2 regions of the Ureibacillus sp. FSL K6-0165 genome follow, and region 1 is predicted to be linked to the other one. Evidence: a T-box and tRNA genes for the amino acid it is inferred to sense, from the RefSeq annotation. Region 1 holds a T-box; the other holds one or more tRNA genes.
What was found. A T-box is a leader RNA that pairs with one kind of tRNA and senses whether it is charged. The one in region 1 lies ahead of leuS (leucine--tRNA ligase), so its partner is inferred to be a tRNA-Leu.
Positions count from the first base shown of each region.

Region 2: it encodes a tRNA-Leu, which carries the amino acid that the T-box ahead of leuS (leucine--tRNA ligase) is inferred to sense. The anticodon was not compared.

Region 1 covers NZ_JBBOQS010000001.1:1,612,231-1,627,756, reverse strand. The annotation lists gene NST00_RS08175 (putative polysaccharide biosynthesis protein) at 1-1,188, opposite strand, end outside; gene asnB (asparagine synthase (glutamine-hydrolyzing)) at 1,455-3,308, opposite strand; gene NST00_RS08165 (BaiN/RdsA family NAD(P)/FAD-dependent oxidoreductase) at 3,598-4,848, shown strand; gene cysI (assimilatory sulfite reductase (NADPH) hemoprotein subunit) at 4,943-6,697, opposite strand; gene NST00_RS08155 (assimilatory sulfite reductase (NADPH) flavoprotein subunit) at 6,687-8,483, opposite strand; gene NST00_RS08150 (DUF2292 domain-containing protein) at 8,515-8,628, opposite strand; gene NST00_RS08145 (sirohydrochlorin chelatase) at 8,663-9,415, opposite strand; gene cobA (uroporphyrinogen-III C-methyltransferase) at 9,425-10,192, opposite strand; gene leuS (leucine--tRNA ligase) at 10,653-13,067, opposite strand; T-box leader at 13,211-13,423, opposite strand; gene NST00_RS08130 (TIGR01212 family radical SAM protein) at 13,956-14,912, shown strand; gene NST00_RS08125 (class I SAM-dependent methyltransferase) at 14,909-15,490, shown strand; gene NST00_RS08120 (alanine/glycine:cation symporter family protein) at 15,510-15,526, opposite strand, start outside.
Region 2 covers NZ_JBBOQS010000001.1:1,280,647-1,296,172, forward strand. The annotation lists gene NST00_RS06355 (IS4 family transposase) at 1-596, shown strand, start outside; gene NST00_RS06360 (hypothetical protein) at 644-958, shown strand; gene NST00_RS06365 (hypothetical protein) at 976-1,209, opposite strand; gene NST00_RS06370 (hypothetical protein) at 1,312-1,509, opposite strand; gene NST00_RS06375 (hypothetical protein) at 1,512-1,742, opposite strand; gene NST00_RS06380 (hypothetical protein) at 1,742-1,963, opposite strand; gene NST00_RS06385 (hypothetical protein) at 2,018-2,344, opposite strand; gene NST00_RS06390 (hypothetical protein) at 2,359-2,703, opposite strand; gene NST00_RS06395 (helix-turn-helix domain-containing protein) at 2,826-3,020, opposite strand; tRNA gene NST00_RS06400 (tRNA-Leu) at 3,376-3,460, shown strand; gene NST00_RS06405 (MerR family transcriptional regulator) at 3,955-4,347, shown strand; gene NST00_RS06410 (class I adenylate-forming enzyme family protein) at 4,340-5,845, shown strand; gene NST00_RS06415 (acyl-CoA dehydrogenase family protein) at 5,842-7,512, shown strand; gene NST00_RS06420 (FusB/FusC family EF-G-binding protein) at 8,033-8,689, shown strand; gene NST00_RS06425 (IS1182 family transposase) at 8,844-10,412, shown strand; gene NST00_RS06430 (hypothetical protein) at 10,898-11,098, shown strand; gene NST00_RS06435 (MBL fold metallo-hydrolase) at 11,108-11,695, shown strand; gene NST00_RS06440 (IclR family transcriptional regulator) at 11,723-12,490, opposite strand; gene NST00_RS06445 (CaiB/BaiF CoA transferase family protein) at 12,635-13,789, opposite strand; gene NST00_RS06450 (enoyl-CoA hydratase/isomerase family protein) at 13,921-14,727, opposite strand; gene NST00_RS06455 (acyl-CoA dehydrogenase family protein) at 14,933-15,526, opposite strand, start outside.

The DNA of each region.
Region 1 (15,526 bases):
TTGAAAGTCAATGCCTTGTAAAAGTGCGGCTGTTACTTGGAATAAAGCAAATAAAATCGCTACTGGAGCATAGTGAGCAAGCACTTTCGCTCCCATTTCACTTTGAGCATACAAAAGGAAGTAAATTTCATGAGATAATAATGCAATTCCAATTACTGCAGGCAATGTGATGAAAAATAATATTTGATAAGACTTATCCATTGCCCCTTTCAATAATTGAAATTCACCACTGTTGAAATATTTTGCAATCGTTGGTACCAGTGCTAAAGATAAGCTAGTTGCTAGCATTACGGGAATAATAACTACTTTGTGAGTTGTAAAGTTAATCATACTTAAATATAGATCAGATACTTCTGACATCCCAATGTTTTTCATTGCATTATTAAATGTCAACATATCGACTAATTGAAAAAGAGGGTTGGCGATTCCGACGAAAATCATTGGTATGGAATAGCGTATCACTTCCATATAAATTTCAGTTAATTTAATGTCAGAGTTTCTGCTGCTTTGACTTCTAAGCTCATTCATTTGAGGTCGATATTTTTTCCAATAATAAAATAATACGAAAAGTCCTCCTATTGCACCGATAAAGGCAGCAAATACTGATAATGCAATAGCTGTTTCAGCTTTCCCTTTTAAAAGGATCATCACAATGAATGAAGCACAAAGTAAGAATAGAATACGCACAATTTGTTCCACTAGTTGTGAGTATGCTGTCGGCTCCATAATTCCATATCCTTGGAAAAAGCCACGCCACAAGCTCATAAATGGAACGACAATTAAAGCAAAACTAACCCATCGAATCACTGAAGCCACTTGTTCCACTGTGAAAACTTGCTCTTCACTTCGTATGACAATTTCTGCAATCGGTGATGCAAGTAAGTTTAATAATAAAAATGTCAAAAATCCTGTGACCATCATTGTGAGCAGTCCAGATTTTAACAACTTCCGTCCCGCTTCATAATCGCCTATCGTATTATACTTAGCTACAAACTTTGATACTGCAACTGGTGCGCCTGAAATAGCGACAGACAGCATGATGGTATATGGAATATAAGCATATTGGTAGAGGATAACGTTTTCTTCTCCGACAATTGCATAAAAAGGGAATACATAGATTAATCCAAGTACTTTCGATAAAAACATGCCAATTGTTAATATAGCTGTACCTTTCATTAAAGAGGACATCAAATTCATCCATTCTATAAAGGATTTTTTTATAATCATCACATTCATTATTATGTATTTTTAACGTTTATGCAGTTTATTAGTTCTTTTTAATTCAAGTAAATAATCATAGTATATAATTTTACATCAAAAAATAAGCACTACCTCATATTCTTTTGAGATAGTCCTTTATCAGAAACTATAAAATCTATAACATTGAAAGAATCGCACCGGTTCCCCAGATACAGAGAAAACCGGTACGAAACAAACTCATGAACGATTCATTTTTATTTCTCATCAATAAAGAAACGCTTATACCACACAAGGAAAACATATACTGTCCAAATGTATCTTGCGCGATTTGCTTTATTATGGTAATGCTCATCTAAATATTTCATTAATTGATTCGTATCAAAAAATTCCTTCGCATAATCAGATTGAAAAGCTTCTTTGACCATATTATAATACTTCTCTTCTCGAAGCCAATGGCGAATTGGAACAGGGAAACCGAGCTTTGGACGCTTTGCCCATTCTTCAGGAAGCTCTTTTAAAGCAGCAAGTCTTAATGCAAATTTTGTATCTTTTTCATTCACACGATAATTTGTAGGAATGTTTTTTGCTAATTCCATCACTTTTTTATCTAAAAACGGTACACGCAGTTCCAAAGAATGAGCCATACTCATCTTATCTGCTTTCAGTAAAATATCTCCCGGCAACCAAAGATTTAAATCTAAATATTGCATTTTCGTTACGTCATCTTCATATGGTACTTCATCGTAAATCGGTTTTGTTATTGAATGAACACTAGGGCCAGTACGATAAGCTGGTTTTAATACGTTTAAGGCATCTTCTTCATCCCACACAACTGCTTCCCCAATGAAGCGTTCTTCGATTGTTTGTCCACCTTTTATTAAGAAGTTCGTATATTTATTTTTCGGAAGTTTCTTTGCAATAGCTCCAATGATTTTTCTTAAGCCGAACGGAATTTTTTCATAGGTTTCCATTCGCTTCGAAGGTTGGTACCATTCATAACCTCCAAAAATCTCGTCTGCTCCTTCCCCAGATAAAACAACCGTTACATCTTTACTCGCTAATTCACAAAGGAAATAAAGCGGTACAGATGAAGGGTTGGATTGTGGTTCATCCATATGCCATTGAATGGTAGGCAGTTTTTCAAATACATCATCAGCAGATACATATGTGCGTTTATTTTCGATATTGAGAATATCGGATAATTCTTTTGCATGATCCGTTTCGTTGAACATTTTTTCGTAATTTTTAAATCCAACAGAGAAAGATGTATTTGGGCGCAATAATGAAGTTACGTAACTGGAATCAATCCCTCCAGATAAAAAGGAACCAACTTTCACATCACTTATTTTGTGAGCCTCAACTGATTCTTTCACTGTTTTTTGGATTTCTTCAACATAATGTTCCAACGTGCCATCTTTCGCATGGTATTTTTTATCCCAATATTTTTCCATTTTTACGATTTTGCCCTCTTTAATAATCATGTAGTGGGCAGGTCGTAATTTATAAACTCCTTTAAAGAACGTTTCGTCCATAGATGAATATTGGAATGTTAAGTACGGACGTAAAGCATCTTTATTTAATTCTTTAATAAATGAAGGATGGGGCAAAAATGATTTAATTTCAGATCCGAAAATGAACGTATTATCTTTTGTATTTTTTGTATAATATAACGGCTTAATTCCAAAACCATCGCGGGCTATCATCATTTGATTGCGGTTTTTATCCCAAATACAAAAGGCAAACATACCGCGCAGTTGTTTTACAAACTCTTCACCATATTCCATGTAACTATAAATCAGTACTTCGCTGTCTGACTTTGTTTTAAATTGATAGCCTTTATTAATTAGCTCTTCCCGCAATTGTTGGAAATTATAAATTTCCCCGTTAAAAACCAAAACGATGCTTCCATCCTCACTATAGAGAGGCTGATTTGCTGCATCAGTTAAATCGATGATGCTTAGACGACGAAATCCTAGGGAAACTTTTTCATCAATATGTATGCCTCCGCTGTCTGGTCCACGATGTATAATTGTATCCATCATTTTTTCAATTGTTTGGTGATGGTCTATTTTCTCCGTTCCATGTATATATCCAATAAATCCACACATTACTTTTCGCCTCAACTTTCTGCATAACAAAATTATTTTATCAGAAATTGCTCCGTAATCATACCGAATTATGATTATAAAACGATTCTACTTAAGATTCAATGAATCTTCTCAATTGTACTAAACTCGACAAAGCTAGACAATTTCTAGATAATTTTTCTATATGGACTTGCTACTTATATTTTTTCCAAATGCTATTCCTTTTTACAATTCCAAAAGATTTATATTTTCATCCATCCAGCGTGTATAATATGAAATGAAAAAATCTAAATGAAAGAGAGATTTTCTTATGTACGACTGTATTGTAATCGGAGGCGGTCCATCCGGTTTAATGGCTGCTATAGCGGCTGGTGAACAAAAGAAAAAAGTATTGCTAATTGAAAAAGGAAATAAACTTGGAAAAAAACTTGCGATTTCAGGCGGCGGTCGCTGCAATGTTACCAACCGATTACCTGTTGAGGAAATCATTAAACATATACCGGGAAATGGTCGTTTTCTTTATAGCGCCTTTTCCATTTTTAACAACGAAGATATCATACAATTTTTTGAAAGATTAGGTGTACCGCTTAAGGAAGAAGATCACGGGCGCATGTTTCCTGTCTCCAACCGAGCACAAGATGTGGTTGATGCCTTGACGCGTGAATTAAAACGCTTGAACGTAGAAATACGTTTACAAACTTCTGTCAGCAAAATATTAATGGATGATGAAAAAGTTTTAGGGGTTCGTCTACAAGATGGTTCTGAAATTCGTTCAAAAACAGTAATCGTGGCAGTTGGCGGCAAAGCGGTTCCTCAAACTGGTTCGACTGGAGATGGATATCCTTGGGCAGAACGAGCAGGTCATACAGTTACAGAATTATTCCCGACAGAGGTGCCGATTATATCGAAGGAGCCTTTTATTCAATCTCGGGACTTGCAAGGTTTATCATTAAGAGATGTAGCGGTTTCCGTATTAAATAAAAAAGGAAAACCCATTATTACTCATCAAATGGACATGCTCTTTACTCACTTTGGGATAAGTGGACCAGCCATATTGCGGTGTAGCCAATTTGTTGTGAAAGAATTAAAGAAAAATAGTGGTGCACCTGTTCAAATTCGTATACAAATCTTAACCAACTATAATGAAGAAACTTGTTTCCAATACTTAAATCAACTTCTAAAAAAGGAACCGAAAAAATCGATAAAAAATTTATTAAAACCGTTAGCTCCTGAGAGATGGCTATTATTTTTACTTGAAAGAGCAAATATCGATGCTTCAAAATCTTGCGCAGAAATTTCACAAGAACATATACGAAAATTAGCTCATGAGCTTGTATCGTTTACAATGGATGTCCATGGTACGCTGCCTTTAGAAAAAGCATTTGTTACTGGTGGTGGTGTGTCCATTAAGGAAATTGATCCTAAAACGATGGCCTCGAAGAAAAAGAAGGGATTATATTTTTGTGGTGAAATTTTAGATATTCATGGTTATACGGGAGGCTATAATATTACAAGTGCTCTTGTAACAGGACGTATTGCAGGAATGAATGCAGGAAAATAAATTTCATTGCTTCTGCCATGTCTTATCGAACAGGAGAGAATTTTTTACTTAATTCCCTTTTCGACATGGCAGAAGAATGAAATGAAAAATATGTTTATGCGTTTGTTTTCTCTTTATGGAATTCTCTTCCATCCGTAACTGCATCTACATATCCAGCACGGATGACGAAATCTCCGAAATACTCTCCTTCAAGCCGCTCATTTGCATAATGTTCAAAAATCGGCCTTAAAGTAGCTAATATTTCTTCTTCTCCTATATTTTCTTTATACAATTTAGCAAGTCGAGTACCTTGGAAACTTCCTCCTAAATGTAAATTGTATTTTCCAGGACCTTTTCCGATGAATCCAATTTCAGCCATAGCTGCTCTAGAACAACCATTCGGACAGCCAGACATCCGAATCACAATATCTTGATCAAATAAGCCGTATTCTTTTAAAATTGGTTCAATTTTTTGAATAAGGGTAGGTAAATACCGCTCAGACTCAGCCATCGCCAATCCGCAAGTTGGCAATGCAACACAAGCGATCGAATTTCTGCGTAGAGCTGAGTAATTGTCACTTTCCGTTAATTGATATTTTTCAATGATTTTATCAATGTTTTTTTTCGATCTTGGGCTTACATTGGCAATGACTAAATTTTGATTTCCTGTAAAGCGAAACTCACCTTTATGAATTTCAGCAATTTCTCGTAATGCGGTTTTTAATGGATAATTTTCAAAATCGCGGACACGGCCATTTTGAATAAATAATGTGAAATGATATTTACCATCTTCCCCTTTAACCCAACCATAACGATCGCCCGTGTGTTCAAAACGGAAGTCACGAGCTTCTTCAAATTCATATCCTAATCGTTTTTCGATTTCTTTCTTCACATTTTCTAAACCAAGTCGATCGATGGTGTATTTGAAGCGAGCATATTTACGTACTGAACGATTACCGTAGTCTCGCTGTACAGTCATAATTTTTTCACAAACATCAACGATTTTATCTTTCGAAACATATCCTATAATTCTCGCTAACTGAGGATAAGTGTTTGTATCCCCATGAGTCATTCCCATTCCTCCACCGATTGCCACATTGAAACCAACCAATTCATCATTTTCAACAATCGCAATTAAGCCGATATCTTGAGAAAAGACATCTACATCATTAGCAGGTGGAACAGCGATACCAATTTTAAATTTACGTGGTAAATAAAGAGCACCGTAAATAGGTTCTTGTTCCTCATGCGTATCTACAACTTTTTCATGATCTAACCAGATTTCATAATAAGCGTTTGTTCGAGGCAATAAATGTTGGCTGATTTTTGCTGCGTAATCAGATACTTCTTGATGCAGTTTAGATTGATAAGGATTTGCATTACACATGACGTTGCGATTTACGTCTCCACATGCAGCAATTGTATCAAGCAAAATACTATTTAACTCTTGTAAATGTTTTTTCATATTCCATTTTAAAATTCCATGGAATTGGATTGTTTGTCGTGTTGTAATTTTGATTGAACCGTTTCCATATTTATCAGCCAGTTCATCTAATTTTATCCATTGATTTGGTTTTGCAACTCCAGCTGGCATACGCAAACGCACCATAAATTGGTATGCCGGCTCTAATTTTTTACGTTCCCTTTCTACCCTTTGATCCCTGTCATCTTGCAAATAACTTCCATGGAATTTTAATAATCGATTATCCCAATCAGGAATACCGGATGTAACTTCATCTTGAAAAGATTCAGCCAATGTTCCACGCAAATAGTTACTTGCTTGCTTAATCTCCTCTACATCACTAGGTTTTCCCTCTTGGGGTGGTAACACAATTTTTTTTGTCACGTTTGCTTCCTCCTTAGTAAACATCCCGCTGATAACGTTTTTGCTTACGCAATTCTTCTAAATATTCCATTGCATCTTCTTCCGACTTGTTGCCTTCCTGTTGAATAATTCGGAGCAACGTCTCTTGCACATCTTTTGCCATGTTTTTATCACCGCAGACGTAAACAGCTGCCCCTTTTTCTAACCATGCATACAATTCTTTTGCATGCTTAAGCATTTTATGTTGTACATATACTTTTTCCTCTTGATCTCGAGAAAAAGCAACATCAAGTTTCGTCAACACTCCAGATTTAAGCCAGTTTAACCATTCCCTTTGATATAGGAAATCTGTTACGAAATGTTGATCTCCAAAGAACAACCAGTTTTCTCCACTAGCACCGCGCTCTTCTCGCTCTTGAACAAATGCGCGAAAAGGAGCTACACCTGTTCCTGGACCAATCATAATGATAGGTGTATCATCATCTACAAGTTTAAAGTTTGGATTTTTCTGAACATATACTTGTACTTGATCTCCCACTTCTAATTGATCGGCAACATATGTCGAGCAAACACCTAGTCTTTCTCTACCATCTACTTCATAACGAACAACACCGATTGTGACATGGGCTTCTTCAGGATATGCTAATAAGCTGCTTGAAATGGAATATTGTCGGGCAGGAATTTTACGCAAACAGTTGATGAAACCTTGGGCATCCCAATTAAATGGTCCAAATTGTTCCACAACATCTAATAAATCTCGACCATTCATAAATTGTTTTAAAGTTTCCTGATTTTCGATTAATGCATGGAAATCTTTATTTTCCGTATACTCTGCGATTTTATTCATCAACGGCTTTGTTAAAAGTGTTATTTCAAATGTCTTTAATAACGCTTCTTCAAGTGTAACAGATGTTCCATCCACATCGACTTTTGTGCTTGCCTCAAATCCTAATGCAGAAATTAAAGAGTTCACAAGTGTTTGATTGTTAATCGGGATGATAGCTAAACAATCCCCTGGTTCAAAAGCAATTCCTGAATTTTCAAGAGAAAGTTCCAGATGGATTGTTTCTTTATTGGAACCTTGCCCGTTTAAATTAATCTTTTCAATGATTTCTGCAACAAAAGGATTTTTGCGAGAATATTCCGTCTCTTCTTGTAATACAGTCGCTGCTGCTTCTTGTTCAGAAGGAGTAAATTGTGTAAATTCACTATGCAATTTCTCCTTTACTTCTCCAAACCACTTTTCTGCTTGTTCTGCATAATCAACATCACAATCAACCCGATCCACTAGGCGTTTTGCCCCTAGTTTTTCTAGCTGAATATCAAAATCTTTACCAGTTTGACAGAAATATTCATAGCTAGAGTCGCCTAATGCAAGTACAGCGTATTGTACATGATCTAATTTTGGCGCTCGTTTTCCATGTAAAAAGCTGTGGAAAGCAATCGCGTTATCTGGTGGCTCTCCTTCGCCGTGGGTACTTGCTACAATCAGTAAATATTGAGCTTTTTTCAATGCATTCGTTTTATAATCACTCATTGATGAAACCGAAACTTCTAAACCTATCTGTTGAAGCTGGTCGCCAAACTTTTCTGCAAGTTTTTGTGCGTTTCCAGTCTGACTGGCATAAAGGATTGTCACATGTTTTTGAATTGGGGAAGATGCAACGGCTTGTTGAGTCATTTCTCTAGGAGCTTCTATAACGCCAATGTTCGCACTTGCAGTTAAATATCCAGTTAACCAAATTTTTTGTTGGGGAGTTAACGTTGCTAACACTTCATTTAACTGCTTTACTTGTTTTTCATTAAATGGACTATTGATGACTTCTAACACTCTGCACACCTCGATAAAATAAATTCTTTTCTTACTTCAATCGAATCTTTTCGTTTTTTTCGATTTGAATAATAAAATTATCTTGAACAATTAAAGTGATTGAACCGTAATTCATTGTGCTAATCATTTTTTTAATACTTTCCATTGCCTTCTCAAAATTTTGTTGTTTTTTATCCATTTCAATCACTCCCTACAAATGAATATAGTGATTCTTCAATTCTCTCAATGAAAACTTGACGCACATTGTCGTCATAACCTAAACATTCACACAACACCACTTGTTCTTTCAAAAATCCTTGTTTCGCTACCCTTTTCTCAATGCCTAATTTTAATAACCCTGTAAATAATAAATAAGGAATTATGAATACCCGATTTTTGCTTTCATTTAATTTCATTAATTTTTCGTCGAAGGATGGTCCGTTACCATACAAAAAGCAAATATCAACTTTTGCATATTCGTATGTTTGTTGAAGGAGTTTTGCAATTTCTCCTAGTTCCTTCTGTACACTTGGATCACTGCTTCCCCTCCCAATCAACAAAATCTCCGTTTCCTTTGGGTCTACTGGACTTTGTTCCATTACTCGGCTGTGTAAACTATGAATAAGCTTTTCATGAACGCCGAGAGGCTTTCCAATCGTAAAGGTAACAAAAGGATATCGTCTTTTTGCTTGTTCGATTTCAGATGGAATATCGATTTTTGCATGATTTGCAGAAAGCAATAATAGTGGGATTACTGTAATGCATGTTGCTCCTTTCGAAACACATTGCTCTATTCCTTTTAAAATCGATGGTTCTGCCAGTTCTAAAAAACAATATTCTTGAATGCCAACATCGATATAGGATTTTACTGTTTCAATAAACTGAATCGCTTCTTTTACACCCTCTTTTACTCGGCTACCATGAGCAACATACAACAATGCTTGCAATTTCATCCCTCCTGTTTACACAGTTTCACGTAAAGTCGACTGACATTCTTCAAACCACGCAATCTTTTCACGCATTTTCACAACTTCTCCTACTATAATCATTGAAGGATTTTTTATTTTCTCTTCACTAGCGATGCTTACAATCGTTTCTAACGTACCCGTAACAACTCTTTGATGGCTCGTAGTTCCCCATTCAATTAAAGCTACAGGAATAGTTGGATTTCGCTTATATTTCAACAATTGCTCTGTAATGTATGGCAAATTACCAATACCCATATAAATTGCTAACGTATCGACTGATTCTGATAAACCTTTCCAATCAATTCCTTCGTCTTTTCCCTCTCTCATATGACCAGTAATAATTGCAAAGGTCGAACCAAAATCTCTATGAGTTACAGGAATTCCAGCATATGCAGGTGCAGCAATACCAGAGGTAATGCCTGGCACAATTTCAAACGGAATGCCCGCTTCCCTCAAGACCTCTGCTTCTTCTGCCCCACGCCCAAATACGAAAGGGTCTCCACCTTTCAACCTTGTAACAATTTTCCCTCTTTTTGCATGGTGTACAAGCAATTGGTTTATTCTTTCTTGTATGACATTATGTAATTTTGGTAACTTTCCGACAAAGATTAGTTCAGCGTTTGGTTTCGCATAAGTAAGCAACTCTTTTGATACAAGACGGTCGTACAAAATAACATCTGCTTGTTGAATACATCTCAAACCTTTTACCGTTATTAAATCGACACTGCCAGGACCAGCCCCTACAATATATACTTTTCCCATTTTGTTCCCTCACGTTTTTCCTGAAATATACAATGATAATCATGAATACTAAAAACCTTGAATTCTTATAAAACAACTAAGATTTATGTTTTTTATATATTACGAAATACCCTATACCATTTCAATACTTTTTTCTAAATTAAGCATAATGAATCAGTTTTTTCAAAACAGCCAAACCAATTAGAACCAATATAAAAACATGCATTAACAAAAAGACCATAATATCCCCTTGAACACAAGTACTCGTGTCTTTATGTTCATCCGGAGAATATTACGGCCTCTAGTTTTCTAGTCAGCACTTTAATCCATAGTAATTTGGTATAAATAATAAGGTCACAAACTTAATAAGTCAATAGAATTTTTTATAATTCTATAAATTTAGTAAGAATTATTTACATAAAAAATAACAATGACTCAAAAGGTTTCTTACTTTTGAGCCATTGTTTTCAACAAATGCTTTTTATTTCACAACAATATTGACAAGTTTTCCTGGAATGGTAATCACTTTAACAATTTCTTTTCCTTCAACAAGTTCTTTCACTTTTTCGTCTTCTTTTGCAATTTCTTCTAATTGTTCTTTTGATGCATCTTTCGCTACTTTCACTTTTGAGCGGACTTTCCCGTTAACTTGAACTACAATTTCTACTTCATCATCAACGAGTTTTGATTCATCATAAGTTGGCCAAGGTTCATATGTAATTGTATCCTCATGGCCTAAAATTGACCAAAGTTCTTCACCAATATGTGGTGCAATTGGAGAAAGCATTTTTACAAAGCCTTCTGCATACTCTTTTGGTACTACTTCTACTTTATAACATTCATTGATGAACACCATTAGTTGAGAAATTGCTGTATTGAAATGTAAGTGATCGTAGTCTTCAGACACTTTCTTTACTGTTTGATGATAAACTTTTTCCAACGTTTTATCATCGGACTCTTGAATTTTATTAGAAAGTGTCCCATCTTCGTTTACAAATAGTCTCCAAATTCGATCTAAGAAACGTCTTGCTCCATCTAGCCCCTTCGTAGACCATGCAACAGAAGCATCTAGAGGACCCATGAACATTTCATAAAGTCTCAACGTGTCTGCACCATGGCTTCGCACAATGTCGTCAGGGTTTACAACGTTACCTCTTGATTTAGACATTTTTTCATTATTTTCTCCTAAAATCATTCCTTGGTTGAATAATTTTTGGAAAGGTTCTTTCGTTGGAACAACGCCAATATCGTATAAGAATTTATGCCAGAAGCGAGCGTATAGCAAGTGAAGAACAGCATGTTCCGCACCACCAATGTAAATATCTACTGGCAACCAGCGTTTTAAAAGCTCTTCATCTGCAAGTTTTTCTTTGTTATTTGGGTCGATATAGCGCAAGAAATACCAGCTGGAACCTGCCCATTGAGGCATTGTATTAGTTTCACGACGACCTTTCTTACCTGTTTTCGGATCTACTACATTTACCCAATCTTCAATATTTGCTAGTGGAGATTCTCCTGTACCACTTGGGCGAATATCGTTTGTTTTAGGCAAGCGGAGAGGTAACTCTTCCTCAGGTACTGTTGTCATTGTGCCATCTTCCCAATGGATAATCGGAATTGGCTCGCCCCAATAACGTTGACGGCTAAATAACCAATCACGCAGACGATAAGATACTTTTCTTTCTCCTACGCCTTTTTCTTCCAACCACTCGATGGCTTTCTTAATTGCATCTTCTTTTCCTAAACCATTTAGGAAATCGGAGTTGATATGTGGTCCATCTCCAGTAAACGCTTCTTCTTCTATATTTCCGCCTTCTAAAACAGGAATGATTGGTAAATTGAACTTTTTCGCAAATTCATAGTCTCTCTCGTCGTGTGCAGGTACTGCCATAATAGCACCTGTTCCATATGAAGAAAGCACATAGTCCGCAATCCAAATTGGAATAGCTTTTCCGTTAACAGGGTTAATGGCATATGCACCAGTAAATACACCTGTTTTTTCTTTTGCTAAATCTGTACGTTCTAAATCAGATTTAGATTGTACTTGTTCAATATAAGCATCCACTTGTTCTTTTTGTTCAGGAGTCGTAATTTCTTTTACTAAATCATGTTCCGGTGCAAGAACACAATATGTCGCTCCGAACAATGTGTCAGGACGTGTTGTGAACACACGGAATTGTTTGTCAGTACCTTGTACAGTAAATGTAACTTCAGCACCTTCTGAACGGCCAATCCAATTTCGTTGCATTTCTTTAATGCTTTCAGGCCAATCCAACTCATCTAAATCTTCCAATAAGCGGTCAGCGTATGCTGTAATTTTTAGCATCCACTGTTTCATTGGTTTACGTATTACCGGATGCCCTCCGCGTTCTGATTTACCATCAATAACTTCTTCATTGGCAAGCACAGTACCAAGAGCTGGACACCAGTTTACAGGTACCTCATCAATGTATGCTAATCCATGTTTATATAATTGAATAAAAATCCATTGTGTCCATTTATAATATTCTGGATCTGTTGTATTGATTTCCCGATCCCAGTCATATGAAAATCCTAATTCTTGAATTTGACGTTTGAAGTTCTCGATATTTTGTTGAGTGAACTCGGCAGGATCGTTACCTGTATCTAATGCATATTGCTCAGCAGGGAGTCCAAACGCATCCCATCCCATTGGATGAAGGACATCATAACCTTGCATGCGTTTATAACGAGATAATATATCTGTCGCTGTATAGCCTTCTGGGTGACCTACATGCAAACCTGATCCAGATGGATAAGGGAACATGTCCAATGCGTAAAATTTAGGTTTCGAATTATCGTTTAATGTTTTAAAGGTTTTATTTTGCGCCCAATACGTCTGCCATTTCTTCTCAATTTCTCGATGATTGTAACTCACGGGTACTTCCTCCTTGACCTAATTTATTGCAACCTTTTTTACTACATACGTGAAACAATAAATTGCCTATCCGTATATTATCCTAAAAGTGGTAGAATTAACGGAATTTTTAAAAAAATAAAAAAACTCGCCCCAACCCAAAGAGAAGGGACGAGAGTATGTTACTCCCGCGGTACCACCCAAATTAGTGACACATGCACTCAGCTCATACCCTTAACGCGGTGAACGGTTTTAGCTACTACTTTTCACTAAAACAGACTCAAAGGCGAGTTCGATTTGTCTGCTTACTAGCTCCCACCAACCGCTAGCTCTCTGTTAAAGCGTCAAAATCTACTATTCCTTCTCCTAGTCGTACATATTTTCAATGAATTCATTTTAATGGAAATATAGAAATTATACAAGCCCTATGAATACAAATCTTAATGTATATTATTTTAGACTAAATTTCCTCATATGGCTAGTTTTTCACCAGTTATTCTGTATTTCTTTTCTTTATTTCCTTCAGTATATTTGAAACAATTCGAACAACGTAATAAACCGCTCCCCCAAATCCGATAGTGGCTAGAGCAAAAAATGCGGAATGCTTGAAAAAACCCAGTATCATGCTTAGAAGATAAATAAAAAAGAACATGATGAATCCAATAGCATTTCCTATCCCCATTATTTGAAATATCAACCCTAAACTCCCCTTTATTCTTCATGATTGATATATTATTACCTATTATAACCAATATTGTAAATTTTAATATAAATCATATAAGCAATATTAATAAGATTACAACGCTTCCTCTTCAATGTTATAATGTGTAATGGTATTCCGCTCATGAATCAACATCTAACCCAACAAAATGCAAATGTTTTCGTGAATACCAGTAAGGAGTGAAACAATTGACAGAGCAACAATTTCCATTCCCTTCCGATGGGAAACGTTATTATACATGGAATCGATATTTGCGTGATAAGTTTGGCCATAAAGTATATAAAGTAGCATTAGATGCAGGCTTTGATTGTCCGAATCGAGACGGAACAGTGGCATATGGAGGTTGCACTTTCTGCAGCGCTGCCGGCAGTGGGGATTTTGCCGGTAATCGAGTTGACCCAATTCCGGTCCAATTCGAAAAAATTAAAGCAAAAATGCAGAATAAATGGAAAGACGGTAAAACAATGGCCTATTTCCAAGCATATACAAATACTCACGCACCTCTACCTGTTTTAAAAGAGAAATTTGAAGCTGCACTAAATTGTGAAGGGGTAATGGGTTTAAGCATCGCTACTCGCCCCGATTGTCTACCAGATGACGTCGTAGAATATTTGGCAGAATTAAATGAAAGAACATTTTTATGGGTTGAAATGGGACTGCAAACGATACATGAAAGAACAGCAAATTTAATCAATCGAGCTCATGATTATGCTACATATGTTGAAGGAGTCGAGAAACTTCGCAAACATAATATACGTGTTTGTACCCACATCATTAACGGTTTACCATTAGAAGATTACGATATGATGATGGAAACGGCACGTGAAGTGGCTAAGTTAGATGTTCAAGGCATCAAAATTCATCTCTTGCATTTATTAAAAGGAACACCGATGGTAAAACAATATGAAAAAGGCATGTTGCAATTCCTTGAAAGAGAAGAGTATATCAAACTTGTAGCAGACCAATTAGAAATTCTTCCGCCAAACATGATCATCCATCGCATTACCGGTGATGGACCGATAGAGTTAATGATTGGACCAATGTGGAGCGTGAACAAATGGGAAGTGTTAAACGGCATTGATGCTGAATTAGAACGTAGAAACTCCTGGCAAGGAAAATATTATAAGGCGGAAGTGAACAAATAATGCTAGAACGGGTTTTACCTTACGCAAAAACTTTATTATCATCTGTAATTAATGAAGGTGATATCGCCGTTGATGCAACCGCTGGAAACGGCCACGATACATTATTTCTAGCTAATCTTGTAGGAGAGACAGGTTTTGTCTATGCCTTTGATATTCAACAACAAGCAGTAGATGTAACAATTCAACGATTAAAAGAAAACGGATTAGAACATAGAGCCCGTGTCATTTTAGATGGACACGAACAACTGACTAAATATGTCCAAGAAGAAGTAGCGGGGGCTATCTTTAATTTAGGCTACTTACCTGGTGGAAATCATGACATTATCACCAAAGGAGAAACAACTATTTCTGCAATTGAACAATTACTATCACTTTTAAAGATTGGTGGCATAATAGTTTTAGTGATTTACCATGGTCACGAAGGTGGGAAAGAGGAAAGAGATGCGGTGATTGAATTTGTAAAATCTCTTCCTCAAAAATATGTTCACGTTCTTCGCTATGAATTCATTAATCAAAAAAACGACCCTCCGTTTATCATTGCTTTGGAGAAAATGAAAAAACTGCCAGACTTAAAATAAGTCGGCAGTTTTTATATTTCTATTTTTCTTTATTTT
Region 2 (15,526 bases), 330 kb from region 1:
ATGATCGTGGTCAACTAGAAGTATTCGTGGATGACAAAGAATGCATGTACGTGTTTGATCGTGGTTACTTGGATTATGGGCGCTTTGATCAAATGACGGAAGATGGCTATTTCTTTGTGACCCGTTTGCGTAAAAACGCTGTTGTCCGAGTGTTAGAATCCTTTTCGTTACCAGAAGATTCACCCGTATTCTCTGATGAAATGGTTGTCATTGGAACACCACAAAATCGTTCTGAAAACGTGTTTCGCTTACTCAAATTGCATGATACAAAAGGAAATGAGCTTCATTTACTGACAAATCGGTTTGACATTGACGCAGATGAAATTGCAGAAATCTACCAATCACGTTGGGCAATCGAACTTTTTTTCAAATGGATGAAACAACATCTGAACATTAAAAAGTTTTTTGGTCACAGTGAACAAGCTGTACATAATCAAGTGTACGTAGCCATGATAGTGTACTGTCTGAATGTTTTAGCTCAGCTGAACACGAATAGCGAACGCAGTTACTTACAAATTAGTCGCTATTTGAAGGCTTCTTTGTGGAAATCCGCTCACATTTGGTTACGAAAAATCGAAGGAAACGGCGTCCCATAAAGGTTTGCCAGTCGTTGTTGCACAAGTCATAGGTTTATAGTAAAAAAATGGATGTTTACTACCCTCGCTTAGGTGTTTTCGTTTTTTCTCTAAAGTCCAGAAAAAATAAAACTGAAAATTCAGACACCATTTATGCGACGGTAGTGGCAGAAACACTAAAATTTATAATTGAGTTTGAAAAAACAGTGGAGAGTGGGAAGGTTTACACTACACAAGAATTAGTTCAGCTTTTTGAATCTTCACCTTATAACAAGAAACAGTTCGATACATACAAAAAATCAAAAACTGGCTCTATATGGTATGCACTTAAAAGAAGTGGAAATTGGACAAGGGTACAAAATGGCGTTTATCAAAAGAAATAAAGAAAGGGGAAAGTTGCTTATTTCCCCTCTGGTATTTCAAAAAGGTTATCATCTAATTTTGACTTTACAAGTATCCGCCAATTTAAAACATTACTAAATGGAATTTCAGCAATCCTACGATATGTAACTTGGCTTGTAGTGAGATAAGGATATTCAACCTTTTTAGTTTTCCATTTATCTTTATTCTGATAATACGGATCGTTGACCTCTAACCATAAATCAGCCTCATCTTTTTTAATGAATTGACGCATAGAATTGCCCTCCTTGAATTTGAATAATAATATAATAGTTTTATTCAAGATAAATAAAAATAGCGGTCAGAAGGGCAATAGATAAGCCTCTGACCACTTTATTTAAGATTCTTCATTCAAACCCTCACATTCAATAACCTTGTCATAGTTTTGTTTTAGAATCCCCCTATAAAAGTTTATTCTTTCTATCAAATGGGTTCTATGCTCAGCCAAAAGTCTTTTTTCATCATCTGTAAGAGTTGTTTTATTTGGATTATTAATAATTGCCTCTGCCTTATTGATTGCAGTAAAACTAAACATCTTTACACCTCCATATTCATTTGTAGCAATAATTCTTGTTCAAGTTCATCTAACCTTGAAATATCATCATCTGATAAATTATGTTCCTCACCACAAATAACAAGATTTTGAAGTAACCATAACTCACCTAACTTATTACAAAGTTCCATTTGCTTTTCTGTTAGTTCTGTACCCTTCTGGTACTGTAATAACTCTTGTGCCTGTTGTATGAGTTTAGAGAGCCTTCTACTCATTATTTACGCCCCATTTCAATTTGTCTTGCCAATTCTTCTGCTTGTGCCAATTCTCTTTCTTTGAGTTCACCACTAATAGACATTTGAATTTTATAAGCCAGATTTGAAAGAGTTTCCGCTTTTTTTCGGTCAATTTCATCTTTCTCAACCCTAACCAATAGGGAGGCTAAATACAATCGTACATCTCTACTTGATTGAAAGGTAATCTGTTTCTTTGCCATACTACACCCCTCCCCCTTTCAGTCAATTCAATATAAGAAACAAAAGCAGACCCATTATTTCCTAATGGAATCTGCTATGTTATTTAAGATTGTTTTGTAGTCAGTTATATTATGAATGACCTTATTTCCCTTTACCTCAATTGGTTCTGTTAGTTCTTGGTCAATAAGTTGACCTTCTTCCCAAACTGGCGGTCTAATACCTTTTTTCAGAAAGATATTTACATAGTTTCTTAATGCTTTGATAGTATTAAAGTCATTTGTTTCATATACGCCATTTTTGAATTGTATTCCAGTATTATATTCATGGATATTAGGAGTTTTGTAACCTATATTATCATGGCGGATAAATAAAAAAGGATTGTCACTATAAAACTTTGCCATAGTATCAATCCCCTTTAATCCATATCTAATTCTTCAAGTTGTTGGCGAATACGTTCCTTCCGTAACTGATTAATTACATCAGCGTTTTCTGTTTCAAATCTCTTTTTTTGTAATAGTAGTTGACCTTGTTTCTTTTTCATTTCAGTTAGCTTAGATAGTGTGTTAGCATATTCATCATTTTGTGAAAGCATGAAATCTAATTTCATAATACTGTTAGATAGGTCACGATTAGCCATATTTAACTGTTCTCTGCCTTTAGCGTTCTTTCGTGCTTGTTCACCTTCACTAATAATTTTAGTCTTTAACTCTGCTTTTTTATCTGCTAAATATTGTTCAGCTTTTGCAATTTCAGTTTCCAATGATTTTATTTCCTTAACTGTTTGAAGGATAATCAATTTCATCTGTATTTGTATTAGTTATAGCCTCTGTATAGCCATAGTGTGCATTAAATTTATTTCTTAGCATAGAAAATACTTTTTGATTATTCATTTTCATTACCTCCGTTGTTTAGATTGATAAAATTATAGACCGCTTGGCGTGGAATCATAATTTTCTTTTGCCCTACTCGAAAATGTTCGATTAGTCCACGTTTCAAATACTTATAAACTGTTGTTACATCTAACATAAGAAAATCAGCGACTTGTTTTGGTGTAAGTAATTCTGGCAAGTCATTCATATTTTAACCCTCCCTATATCTTCCTTCACTATATATGTCCACTAATAGAATATTTTTAGCAGTTTTTTCAGCAAATTCTATTAAACTTTTTTAAAATAATTTGTTTATATTGCCCCTACCCCTTCAAAACATAAAAAAGCCTTTCCCCTTATGTTTTACCCTGTGAACAGTGTTACATTGTAACTTACTTTTTTGTAAGTAGGGGAGAGGTGATTATTATTTTCTGAAATTAGATATTGATTTTATTATATAGCTTGGTATAGAATGAGTTCATAAAGTAATTGAATCGTGTGCATAGGTTTTTGATTTACAATCAATTTTAGAAGGTAAGTTGCAGGTAGAATAAGGTTTTTTTGCCAATTGTGGCGGTTTACGGAAGGCGTGTGCGACTCAAAATCGTGTTCCCAAAAGGAGTGTGGGTTCGACTCCCACCATCGGCATTAGGATTCAAGGAAACCTTATATCATCAAACCCTTCAGTAATAATGCTGAAGGGTTTTTTTCGTTCAAAACATATGGTGTTTTAACCACTTTGAAAATAGAGTGGTTTTTATTTAGGGAAATTGCAGGAATTAAAATACTTTAGGTGCGATTTAACGTGAATGGTTGCAAAAAAGGACATATCTAAACGGTGCCATTACATACCGAGAAACATCAAAATGTACAAGCAATAAATTCTTGAAGGATTTTTTTAGTAAAATGGATGGATTACGATTTTGTGGCGGTGGCTATATGCTACCGCCAATTTATTTAGTTTAACGTGTTGAAAGGCGAATCAATTCCGATAAGGAGAAACAGTCTATCAATTTTCAACTCGATTGTTGCCAATCTAGTAGCTATAATAGATTATAAAATATTCAAAAAATTCATATATCTTATTGAAGTTTACGTTAACGTCAATGTTATAATAAGACAAATTCGAAGAGGTGAGTGGAATGAAAACAATACGAGAAGTTGCAAAGCTATTCAATGTTACGCCTAGGACACTCAGATATTATGAAGAAATTGGATTGCTTTCGCCGACCCGTTCTCATTCAAAATTGCGCACCTTTTCGAAAAAAGAAATTGCAAAATTAAAATTGATCATGAGGGGCAAAAGATATGGCTTTTCACTTGACGAAATAAAGGAGATGATTATGCTCTTTGATCGCGACCGTACTGGTATTCAGCAGCTAGAAAGAACTGTAGAGTATGGTGAACAGAAAATCAAAGAAATTGAAGAAAAGATTCAAGAGTTGACCCAATTGAAAAGAGAGTTAGTGGAGTTGCATGCGACATTTAGCGAAAAATTAGCGAAATTAAAGGGGGAAAATGCTAAAAATGAATAGTTCCATGTTATTAGCAAGAAATGCCCGTAAATATCCAATGAACGAAGCGGTGATTTGTCAAGGCCGACGGGTGACTTATAAAGAATTGGACGAACTCGTTACTCGTTTTAGCCATGCTTTGCTCAATCTTGGTATTAAACAAGAAGATAAAGTCATTATCTTTATGCCAAATGTATTGGAATTTGTCGTTAGTTATTTTGCTATCCAACGAATTGGAGCAATTGTTGTTCCAGTCAATGCAAGATTCACTTTATCGGAAGTAGAATACGTAGCGGAACATGCTCAAGCAAAAGCCATTATTGCCCATGAAGCGATCTTTGCAGCAGTTGAAAACATAGAAAATATCAATCTAAAAATTAAATCAGGGACCAAAAAAGAAGGTTGGCATGATTTTGACGAATTAATTGAAAACGCTACCAATACCCCAATACAATGTCTTTTAAATGAAGATGATTATTCAACTATCCTCTATACATCAGGAACAACTGGAAAACCTAAAGGAGTTTTATTTAGCTATCGAAACATTTTAGCGGTTGCCCACATGATTGCAATTGAAATGGAAGTCAAACCAGAAAGTCGTATGTTGTTAATGATGCCACTAACCCATTCAGCACCACTACATTTATTCCTAATGTCAGCAGTACTTGTTGGAGCAACAAATGTACTCACTCCAACTTTCACGCCAGATTTATTCATCGACACAATCGAAAAAGAAAAAACAACTCACTTTTTTGGAGCACCTGTTGCCTATTTAGTTACAGCTTCTCATCCGAGATTACAAACGGCAGACTTATCATCAATGAAATGGTGGGTTTATGGTGGTGCACCATTATCTGAAAAAGAGGTGCGTTATTTACAAAAAGCATTTAGAACAGACAACTTAACTTGCGTATATGGTCTAACAGAGGCGGGGCCAAGCGGAACGTTGTTATTCGGCCATGAACATAAAGAAAAAGCAGGTAGTATTGGGAAGCGAGCAGCATTTGGAACAGAAATTCGGATAGTGAATGACATGGGAGAAGACGTCCTTGCTGGTGAAATTGGAGAAATCGTATTGTTTGGAGAAGGAAATATGGTCGGCTACTATCGCGATGAAGAAGCAACAAAACAAGCCTTTATCGGTGAATGGTTAAGATCTGGCGATTTAGCACGTGTAGATGAAGATGGCTATATTTGGATTGTTGACCGGAAAAAAGATGTGATTATTTCAGGTGGCGTTAATATTTATCCAAAAGAAATTGAAGATCGAATTTTACAATTTGAGGGAATTCATGAAGTGGCTGTCATCGGTGTGCCACACCCAGAATGGGGAGAAACGGTGAAAGCTGTGTTTGCGGCGAAAAAATCAATTGATATCGAAGAATTAAAGGCGTATTTATCTAGTCATTTGGCGAAATACAAAGTCCCACGTATTTATGAACAAGTAGAAGCTCTCCCTCGAAATGCCTCAGGAAAAATCTTGAAACAACAATTGAAAGTGCAGGCGATTACGGAATGAAAGTATTACAAAACTTGGTTACTGAGAAGGAGACAAACTTTTTTACAAGTGATGAAACTCTACAAAAAATACTAAAGCAAATGCTTGATAAAGACTTCTATGATTATGCAATGCGAGAACTAACAGATTTTGGGTCACTTGTATGCGGTGAAATTGATAAGCGTGCTAAACATACGGATCGAGAAGGAGAACCTCGTCTCATCCGTTACGATAAATATGGAGAAGAAGTATCTGAAATTTGGGTCAATGAAGGATATAGAAAAACAGTTGAACAAACTTACAATACAGGAATTGTAGGTTACGTGCATAAAGAGATTCCACAACTCGGAAGAAAAGGGAACTATGTTTATAGTTTTGCCCAAGGGTATCTTTTATCCCATGCGGAGCCAGGATTTTATTGTCCTGTGACGTTGACATTAGCGACTGCTTATTTGTTAGACCATTATGCAGATGAAGAGTTGAAGGCAAAATTTTTACCACACGTTTGTTCAACTGGGGAAGTAGAGTTATTTGAAGGGGCAACTTTTTTAACGGAGCGACAAGGTGGATCAGATGTTGGAGCAAATATGGTTGAAGCAAGATTTGACGGTACTCATTATCGATTATATGGAGAGAAATATTTTGCATCCAATGCGGGGATGTGTGGAGTGGCAATGGTATTGGCTCGCATGCCAGGTGCTCCAAAAGGTACAAAAGGTCTAACTTTATTTGCTGTTCCTTGGAGGAATGAAGACGGTTCAATCAATAATCTGCGCATCCGTAGGTTGAAAGATAAATTGGGAGTGCGCGCTGTGCCTTCAGGTGAAGTAGAATTTGACGGATCCATAGCTTATGTGGTCGGGGATCCGAAAAAAGGGATCTATTATATGCTTGAGGCATTAAATTTATCAAGAATTTGTAATGCGGTCGCTTCTGTCGGAATCATGAGAAGAGCGTTTCTAGAATCAAAATATTATCTATCAAATCGCGAAGCTTTTGGTCAAAGATTAATAAATTATCCAATGATTCAAGATTCTTTATCAAAAATGGCTGCAAAACTTCATGTTGAAGTAGCAACGACCTTTGACTTGATTCAATTATATGATTTGGTAACGAACGGTAAAGGAACTGAGCGAGATACTATTTTAAATCGATTGAACATTGCAATAATGAAGAAAGAAACTGCTGAACAAGCTGTTCGTTTCGCCCAAGAAGCGATTGAACTTCATGGCGGAAATGGTTATATTGAAGATTTTGTCACGCCAAGATTATTACGTGATGCTCAAGTGTTAACTGTTTGGGAAGGAACGGCAAATATATTAGCCCTAGAAGTAATACGATTATTTAAGAAATATAACGCACATGAGTTATTTATAGAAGAAATAAACAATCGTTTGAAGAAAGTGAAAGAATCCAACTTAAAACAAATTGTTATGGAAAAACTAGAAGAATTAGCGGAAGAATTAGAAACGTTTGTTGCTTTAGATGATGCACTGCAAACATTTGAAGCGAAAGGCATCACACAGAAATTGGCATGGATGTATGAAAGCATAGTAGCTGTTGAATGGGGAAGCCAGTACGGTGAAAAATATGAAAAACTAGCTGAAATCTATTTAGAAGATACGTGGAAGCTTCGAAAATTAGGAGATTCAATGAAAACAGTTTTATATTTTGATGAAGTGGTATAAGTGTATGACATCTATTGGTTTTGACAATCTTGGATGGTTAAAAATACGGTGATTGTAAATTAGAAAAATCCTTATTGGGTCACTCCGATAAGGATTTTTTGATCATCATTCATCGTGATTCTAAGAAAGTAGGTGTTAAAAATTAAATGTCAAAACGCATTTAAAAGTAGATTTTTATCTCTTACAACTTTATATTTACTCCTTCAATCCTACTTTTTACACAATATATAAAAGAAAGAAATCTTACATCTCAAGTGGTGGATATTTCTCTATTTCTTCTTATTTGATAGAAGCATCGAAATATTGTATAATACAATTATTGTTTGGAGGTGATATTTAATGGCAGATAAAATAAATTATCAGCCAGAAATTGGAACTTCCCATGCGAAGTCTGTTGTTGAAATGGCGATACTTTGCATGGGTGGATTGTAATTAAATCGCCTATGGTCTATCCCATTTCTGAAACAGCTTTGCATATAACGTTAATTTCTTTATTAAATTAATTAAGGAGCTGTCAGGAATGGAAAATTATAATGTAACAAAATTTGAACCTTTTATTAGAAATGACCAATATAATTTTATTAAATACGAACTAAAGAATATTATTTCAGCATATTCGTCTATTAAAGATAAGGAAACGCTTAATGCTTTAAAATTGAATTCCCTAGATAAGATTCTAAACTTGTTTCCTGAGTTAAGTAATGAACAAATAGAATACTTTAATTATATTATTGAAATAGAAGAGGAAGCTCAAGCTAAGCATTTTCTTGAGGTATTAAAACAATTTGTTATTCCGTTTACGAATTTAACAGATAAAACTATAAGAAAACTCTTTCCTAAAATTAAAAAATTAAGAGTTCCTTCCCTTGAGGAATTAGATCTTAAGCAAATTTCATATTTTGGTTGGAACGATATTGGGTTAGGAAGAAAGTTTCTTATTGTAGAATATAAAGGCAAATTAATGGGTATTGAAGGAACATTTAAGGTAACAAACAAAGGGATATGTTCTTTATGTAACAGGTATGAAGAAATTGGTTTGTTTATGGCGAATGTAAAAAGTGGAAAAGAATCGTATACGAATAGAGGAAATTATATTTGTAAAGATAGTCAGAAATGTAATGAAAATATCACTTCAATAGACAAACTAAATTATTTCATTGAAATATTAAAAAATTGAGGTTGGGACAAAACCCACCTCTAACTAAAAATAGCCGCTGGCATTTTACACAAGTAAAATGTCGGCGGCTTAATTTTATTGCATCATAAAAGGACACTTTCTGCTAAAATTTAAGTATCTGACCCCAAAAATTTTAGCCAAAGGAAGTGTCCTTATGTTTAAATATTATAACATGAATCAACTAGTTTTGCCTTTAGATTTAGAAGTAAAATTACAAGAAAATGATATTGCCTTCCACATTCATCATTTAGTAGAAAGTATTCCACATGAAGCCTTTGAGCCATTTCTTCGAAATACAGGTTGTCCTGCTTATCATCCACGCATGATGTTAAAAATTATTTTGTGTGCTTATTCTCAATCTGTCTTTTCAGGTCGTAAAATTGAAGCACTATTAAAAGACAGTATTCGCATGATGTGGTTAGCCCAAGGATATGAACCCAGCTATCGTACAATTAACCGTTTCCGTGTTCAACCTGAAGTAAAAGAGTTAATCCGTCAGTGTTTTGTCCAATTCCGTTGCCAACTCGTACAAGAAAAATTGATTGATCAGGAAGCCATTTTTATTGATGGTACAAAGATTGAAGCGAATGCGAATAAGTTTACATTTGTATGGAAAAAATCGATTGAAAAATACCATCACAGTTTAATTGAAAAGTCGAATCAGCTATACAGCGAACTGTTAGAAAAAGAAATCATACCTGAAATTGAACGTGAAAGCGAGGATGAACTATTAATAGAAGAACTCGCTCAAATGGTTCAAAAAGTAGATGATGTGATTACAGAATATGACCAAAAAATTGAAGCATCGTCAGATGCCTCAGAACGAAAAGCATTAAGAAGCAAGCGAAAATATCCGAAGAAAGCATATAAACAGTTAATTGACTTTATCATACGTAAACAGAAGTACCAAAAAGACTTTGAAATCTTTGGTGAACGGAATAGTTATTCCAAAACAGATTCTGATGCGACGTTCATGCGAATGAAAGATGATTATATGAAAAATGGCCAACTGAAGGCGGGATATAATGTACAAATCGCAACAGAAGGTCAATACGCACTAGCCTATGGAATTTATTCTAATCCCACAGACTCGCGTACTCTAATTCCTTTTTTGGATGAGATTGAGAAACATTTTTTTAATTTACCGAAGCATATTGTCGCAGATGCAGGTTATGGTAGTGAACAAAACTATGATGAGATACTTTCGAAACGAAGACGAGAAGCACTGATTACGTATAACATGTACTTGAAAGAGCAAAAGAAAAAGTATAAACAAAACAAATTTAATCCAGACAATTGGCAGTATGACAAGGAAAGTGATACATACACTTGCCCGAATCAGCAACGCCTCGTATTCAAATATGTATCAGTACGTACAGATAAAACAGGTTTCAAACGAGAGTTTAAAATCTATGAGTGTGAAGATTGTTCGGGATGCCCCCTTCGTTCATCTTGCACGAAAGCAAAAGAAGGCAACAATCGAAAACTCATGGTGAATGAGAAGTGGAAAAAACAAAAAGAATATGTAAGAGCGAAGCTTTCAGAAGAGAAAACGAGTTCAATTTATCGTCAACGCAAAATTGACGTAGAACCAGTTTTTGGATTCTTGAAGGCTAATTTGCGTTTCACTCGATTTTCTGTACGTGGAAAATCGAAGGTTGAAAACGAAATAGGTATCGCATTAATGGCCGTGAATTTACGAAAATACACAGCACAGGTATGAGTTAACAAAAGATAGTAGTAAAAAAAGCAAAAAAGGCGAATTTGAGTGAGCTCAAATTCGCCTTTTTCTCGTTTTGAAGCTAGTTATGTCCCAGCCTCTTTTTACTTTCTAAAATTCAAATTCCCATAATAATTATCAAAGAATGGAATAAAATTTTTATCTTTACAGAATTACAAGAAATCAATAAGTTAAGCAAGCTTGTTATAAAAGACAAAAATGAAATGAGTTAATCAAAAAACAACATATCAAAATCTCCCGACAAATTCTTGATTAAAAAACTAACCACCATTAAACAAAACAGTATATAGAGTAACGTGAAAAGTAAATACGGTTCCTTTTTAAGATAGCTAAGGGCGTACTTTTCAACGTTTATTACGTACTCGTAATGACTTAGAATATTGTTTAGAGCAATCATTGAAAGAGATTCAAATTGGTAATATTGAGGATTTACGATAGTGACAAATTAATACAAAGAGGAGATCAATATGATTCAATATCAAGACAAACACCTCACCGTATTCGAAAGCCAACTTTATAAAACTACGTCCACTGTTATTCAAACTGAAGATTGTGTGATTGTCGTCGATCCATGTCTGCTTCCTTCTGAAGTGGATGAAATTCGTGAGCATGTAGTAAGCATGAAAGGAAACCGACCTGTTTATTTGATTATCACTCATTCCGATTAGGACCACATCGTGGGGGCTGGAGCATTTCCAGAAGCAATTGTTATTGCTAGCGAAGCCTTTCAGTTGAAAAATCCAAATGAGATTCTGGAACAAGTAAAGGCGTTTGATGATGAGTATTATATCGATCGAAAAACTCCGGTAGTTTATCCCAATGTGGATATTGTTGTGAAGAAAGACGGCGAGCAACTGAAAATCGGCAATACCACGCTCACTTTTTATGAAGCGAAGGGACATACGGATGATGGCATCTTTGCAATTGTTGAGCCTCTCGGGATTTGGATTGCAGGCGATTATTTATCCGATATAGAATTCCCATTTATTTATTCAAGTTCAACCGACTATATGAAAACATTAGAAAAAACGGAAGCGATTTTATCGGTTCACCGAATTAAATTCTTAATTACAGGGCATGGCCATGTTGCTCGCAGCACAGAAGAAATTCTAATAAGAAAACAGGATAGCCTTAAATATATTAATAATCTTAAACAAGTGATTCAGTCCAATGCAGAACATGAACATTTAGTTGATTCATATCGTTACAAAAGAAGTTTAAAGAAGTGCCATGAGGAAAATGTACGGTTCTTGTTGAATGAATAGGTGCTAGGTACAAAAAGTGCCTGGCACCTAATACAATTGATTTTCAATTTCTTTTGCGGCTTGTTGCATTTTTTGTATGAGTTCTGTTTCATTGTAATCCGTATATCGAATTACTGGAATGACTATGCTGATTGATGCAATGGATTCCTGTGCTGCATTTAAAATGGGAACAGATATGGACCATGCTCCGCGAACTCTTTCACCGTTGCTGATGCAATAGCCTTGCTCACGAATTTGTTCCAATTGTTTCAGGAGCTGTTCCTTTGTTTTTACGGTATGTTCAGTAATCTTATCTAATTGAACATTATTTACATAATCCTTATAATTAGGCATAAATGCAAGCAGCGTTTTTGATGATGCTCCTGCGTAAAGTGGGGAAGTGTCACCTACTAGCATTTTTGTTGAAAGTGGATATGATGAATCAAAATTTAAAATGCATCTTCGTTCATAACCATCGATGATATTAAGTGAAAGACTTTCTTTTGTTTCTTCGTTTAAACGTTTTAAAATGGGTTCTGCTACAAGAATTAAGCTCGACTCTTGTTTCACTAAGTTTCCTAAATATAATAATGAGTGGCCGAGTTGATAACGCTTTGTTTGCTCATTTTTATGCAAAAATCCTTCAACAACGAAGGTAGAAACAATGCGTTGCAAACTGGAGATGGTTATTCCAGTTTTTTTGCTGAGTTCTGTTAAGGAAAGACTCGGTTCATCATTTGAGAATGCTTTTAATACTCGAATGGCTTTGTGCAGCGATGTAATTGTATAGTTTTTTTCATATGTTACTTTATCCAATTCTTACACCTACTTCACGCAGTTTTTTAGTTTAACACTTGTCCGGGAAACCTACTTCATTAAAGAGAAAATGCAAAATGAGTTCTTTTGCTATTCCATTATTATATAAGAATATTTAAGTTGTTTCATATTAACGAAAGTGTTTTATGACTGTTTAAAATTTATTGGTTGTTCCAAATACTTATCGGAATGTTCGCCAAGCAATGGAGGTGCAAGTTTATATTGGATATTTAAGCCCGAAAATTGCAATGGATTTTTAATGAATTTGACTTTGCCATATTGAGGATGTTCGAGTTCTCCAATTAAGTTGCGAGCTTTTACTTGAGGCTGCTCAAGAGCTTCAGCAATGGTATGCACTTTTCCACAAGGGATTTTATATTGATGTAATAAGAGAATCCATTCATCCCGTGTTTTAGTAAGCGTAATTTCAGATATCATTTGGCTAAGAATCGATTCATGTTTTTTGCGCAGGGAATTCGTTAAGAAACGTTCATCTTCCACCCATTCTTCGTGGCCAAGCATTTTACATAGTTTACGGAACTGGTCATTTGTACCTGCACAAATCATCAATGGACCATCTGCACAATTGAAAACTTGATATGGAGCGACATTATTATGAAGGTTGCCTAAACGTTTAGAAATGAAGCCGGCATTAATATAGGCACTTGCAACATTTGCAAGGCTGCTAATTTGCACATCAAGCAGGGAAAGATCGATAAATTGTCCTTCTCCAGTCATGTCACGCATGCGCAATGCTGATAATACGCCAATGACAACATATAGAGAAGTTAAAATATCGGCAATAGGCACCCCGACTTTTGTCGGCTCGCCATCCGGTTGCCCTGTAACGTCCATTAAACCGCTCATTGCTTGAATGACTGGATCGAATCCAGGCATATGTGCGAGAGGACCAGTTTGGCCGAATCCTGTTACTGCACAATGGATGAGGCGGGGATTGATTTTTTTTAGTTCTTCGTAATGAAGCCCCATCCGCTGCATATCGCCAGTTTTGAAGTTTTCTAATAAAACATCTGCATCTTTAATTAAGTTTTTTAATTGTTCTTTCCCTTCATCCGTTTTTAAATCAAGCGTGATGGAGAGTTTATTGCGGTTGGCACAAAGGTAGTAGGTGCTTTGTCCATTTATGAATGGACCCCAATCACGCATGCTGTCCATGCCTTTTGGATGCTCGATGCGGATGACTTCTGCACCTAAATCGCCTAAAATCATAGAGCCTGCTGGTGCAGCATAAACTCGGGATAAATCTATGACTTTTATATTTTGTAGAGGCTGTTGCATATTCAATTCTCCTCTCTAAATTTACTTTCCAGAGAATTTACGTACTGCATGTTTCCCTATACTTGATGAAGTTATATATCATTCGGCTTCTTTTTTCATTACTACATCTATATTGCACCCGAATAGTTGTCTTATTTATAAAAAGGTTTACGCTTATTGACTACTGCATCTACGCCTTCTTTAAAGTCATCAAGTTCTGTCACAATGGCCATTTGAGATGAAATGTAGTCAAGCGCTGAGCGTAAATCCATTTTTTGGCTTTGATAAACTGCCCGTTTAATAAAACGAATGGCTGTTTGCGGTCCATTTGCAAGCTTTTCTGCATACGAGCGGGTAAATTGTTCAAGTTCATTATCATCTACAACAAAGGTTACGAATCCCAATTCTTTTGCTTCCTCAGCTGTAAAAATCCTTGCGGTCCAAAACATATCCAATGCTTTGTCGATGCCAACAAGTTTCGGTAAATAATATGCACCACCATCTCCTGGCACAATGGCAACGTTTATATAGCTTTCCGATAACTTTGTTGAGACTGCAGCAATTCGAATGTCACACATTAATGCCATATCCAGTCCAGCTCCCATTGCAAAGCCGTGTATTTGTGCAATCACAGGTTTATCGATTTCTTCCAAAAGCAAAGGAATTCGTTGAATTTTCTTCCATAGTGAATTTTTACGTGCCAATCCGGTGGAAGAGATGTCCTCCTTGCTTTTGAAAAAACCTTCTCCGGCTTGCATGGCTTTCACATCGCCCCCAGCACAAAACGCTTTTCCGTTTCCTTTTACAATGACCACTCGTATCGAATCATCATCTCTTACTGTTTCCAGTGCTTTTATCCAATTGGCAATCATTTCTTCGCTAAAAGCGTTATAGCTTTCAGGACGATTTAATGTAATCGTAGCAATATGATTTTCTACTTCAAAAATTAAATCAGCCATAAAAAATCTCTCCTTTAAAATTCTTGTTCTATCTTTCTGCTAAGTTTCGTTATTAAAAAAATATCTGAGTCAAAAAATTTCAAAAGGTGAAAGGGGAAGGTGATACGGGATGTTTACTGATATCTTTCCAGTGAAACACTGGAGGAAAGTGCAGTAAAACGTCCCGAAAGCACGGCTTTTCTTAAATTTACTCAATTGAGAAATATTATTTTTTTACAACTGTTTGAGCTGTTTTTGTGAGATAAGCCCACAATTCAGCATCACGATTCAATAAATAGTCGGCAATATGTTCACTCCAAAAATCCGCATTTGTTCCTTCATCCCGCCAAGCCCATAAACGTCGAGTGTATTGGTGTAATGCATGTTCATGTGTCGTACCAATTGCAGCATGCAATTGATGGGAAACGGAAGCAACTGTTGAAATTGCGTCTTCAAAACGGATGCGCGCAAATGCAACTTCATGCAATAATTTTTGTGATTGAATAGCGGCACAAACGTTATTGAATGCAGCAATTGCAATGGCGGTTTCCCCAGCTAATTGTGCGATTTGGTATTGCACCAACTGGAAGCGGTGAATTGGGCGTCCAAATTGTTCCCGTTCTTTTGAATATTGGACAGATAACTCATTGATTTTTTCAATGGCCCCCGTCATTAAAGCGATTTTAAATGCAGTTTCGATTGTTTTGAAATAGAAAATTTGTTCATCCGATAAAACGGCTGAAGAGTGTGCTTGCGCATTATTCAATATGACTGTATCCCGTGGCTCGCTTGCCAAGTTAGTGCTTGGCTGTATCGTAGC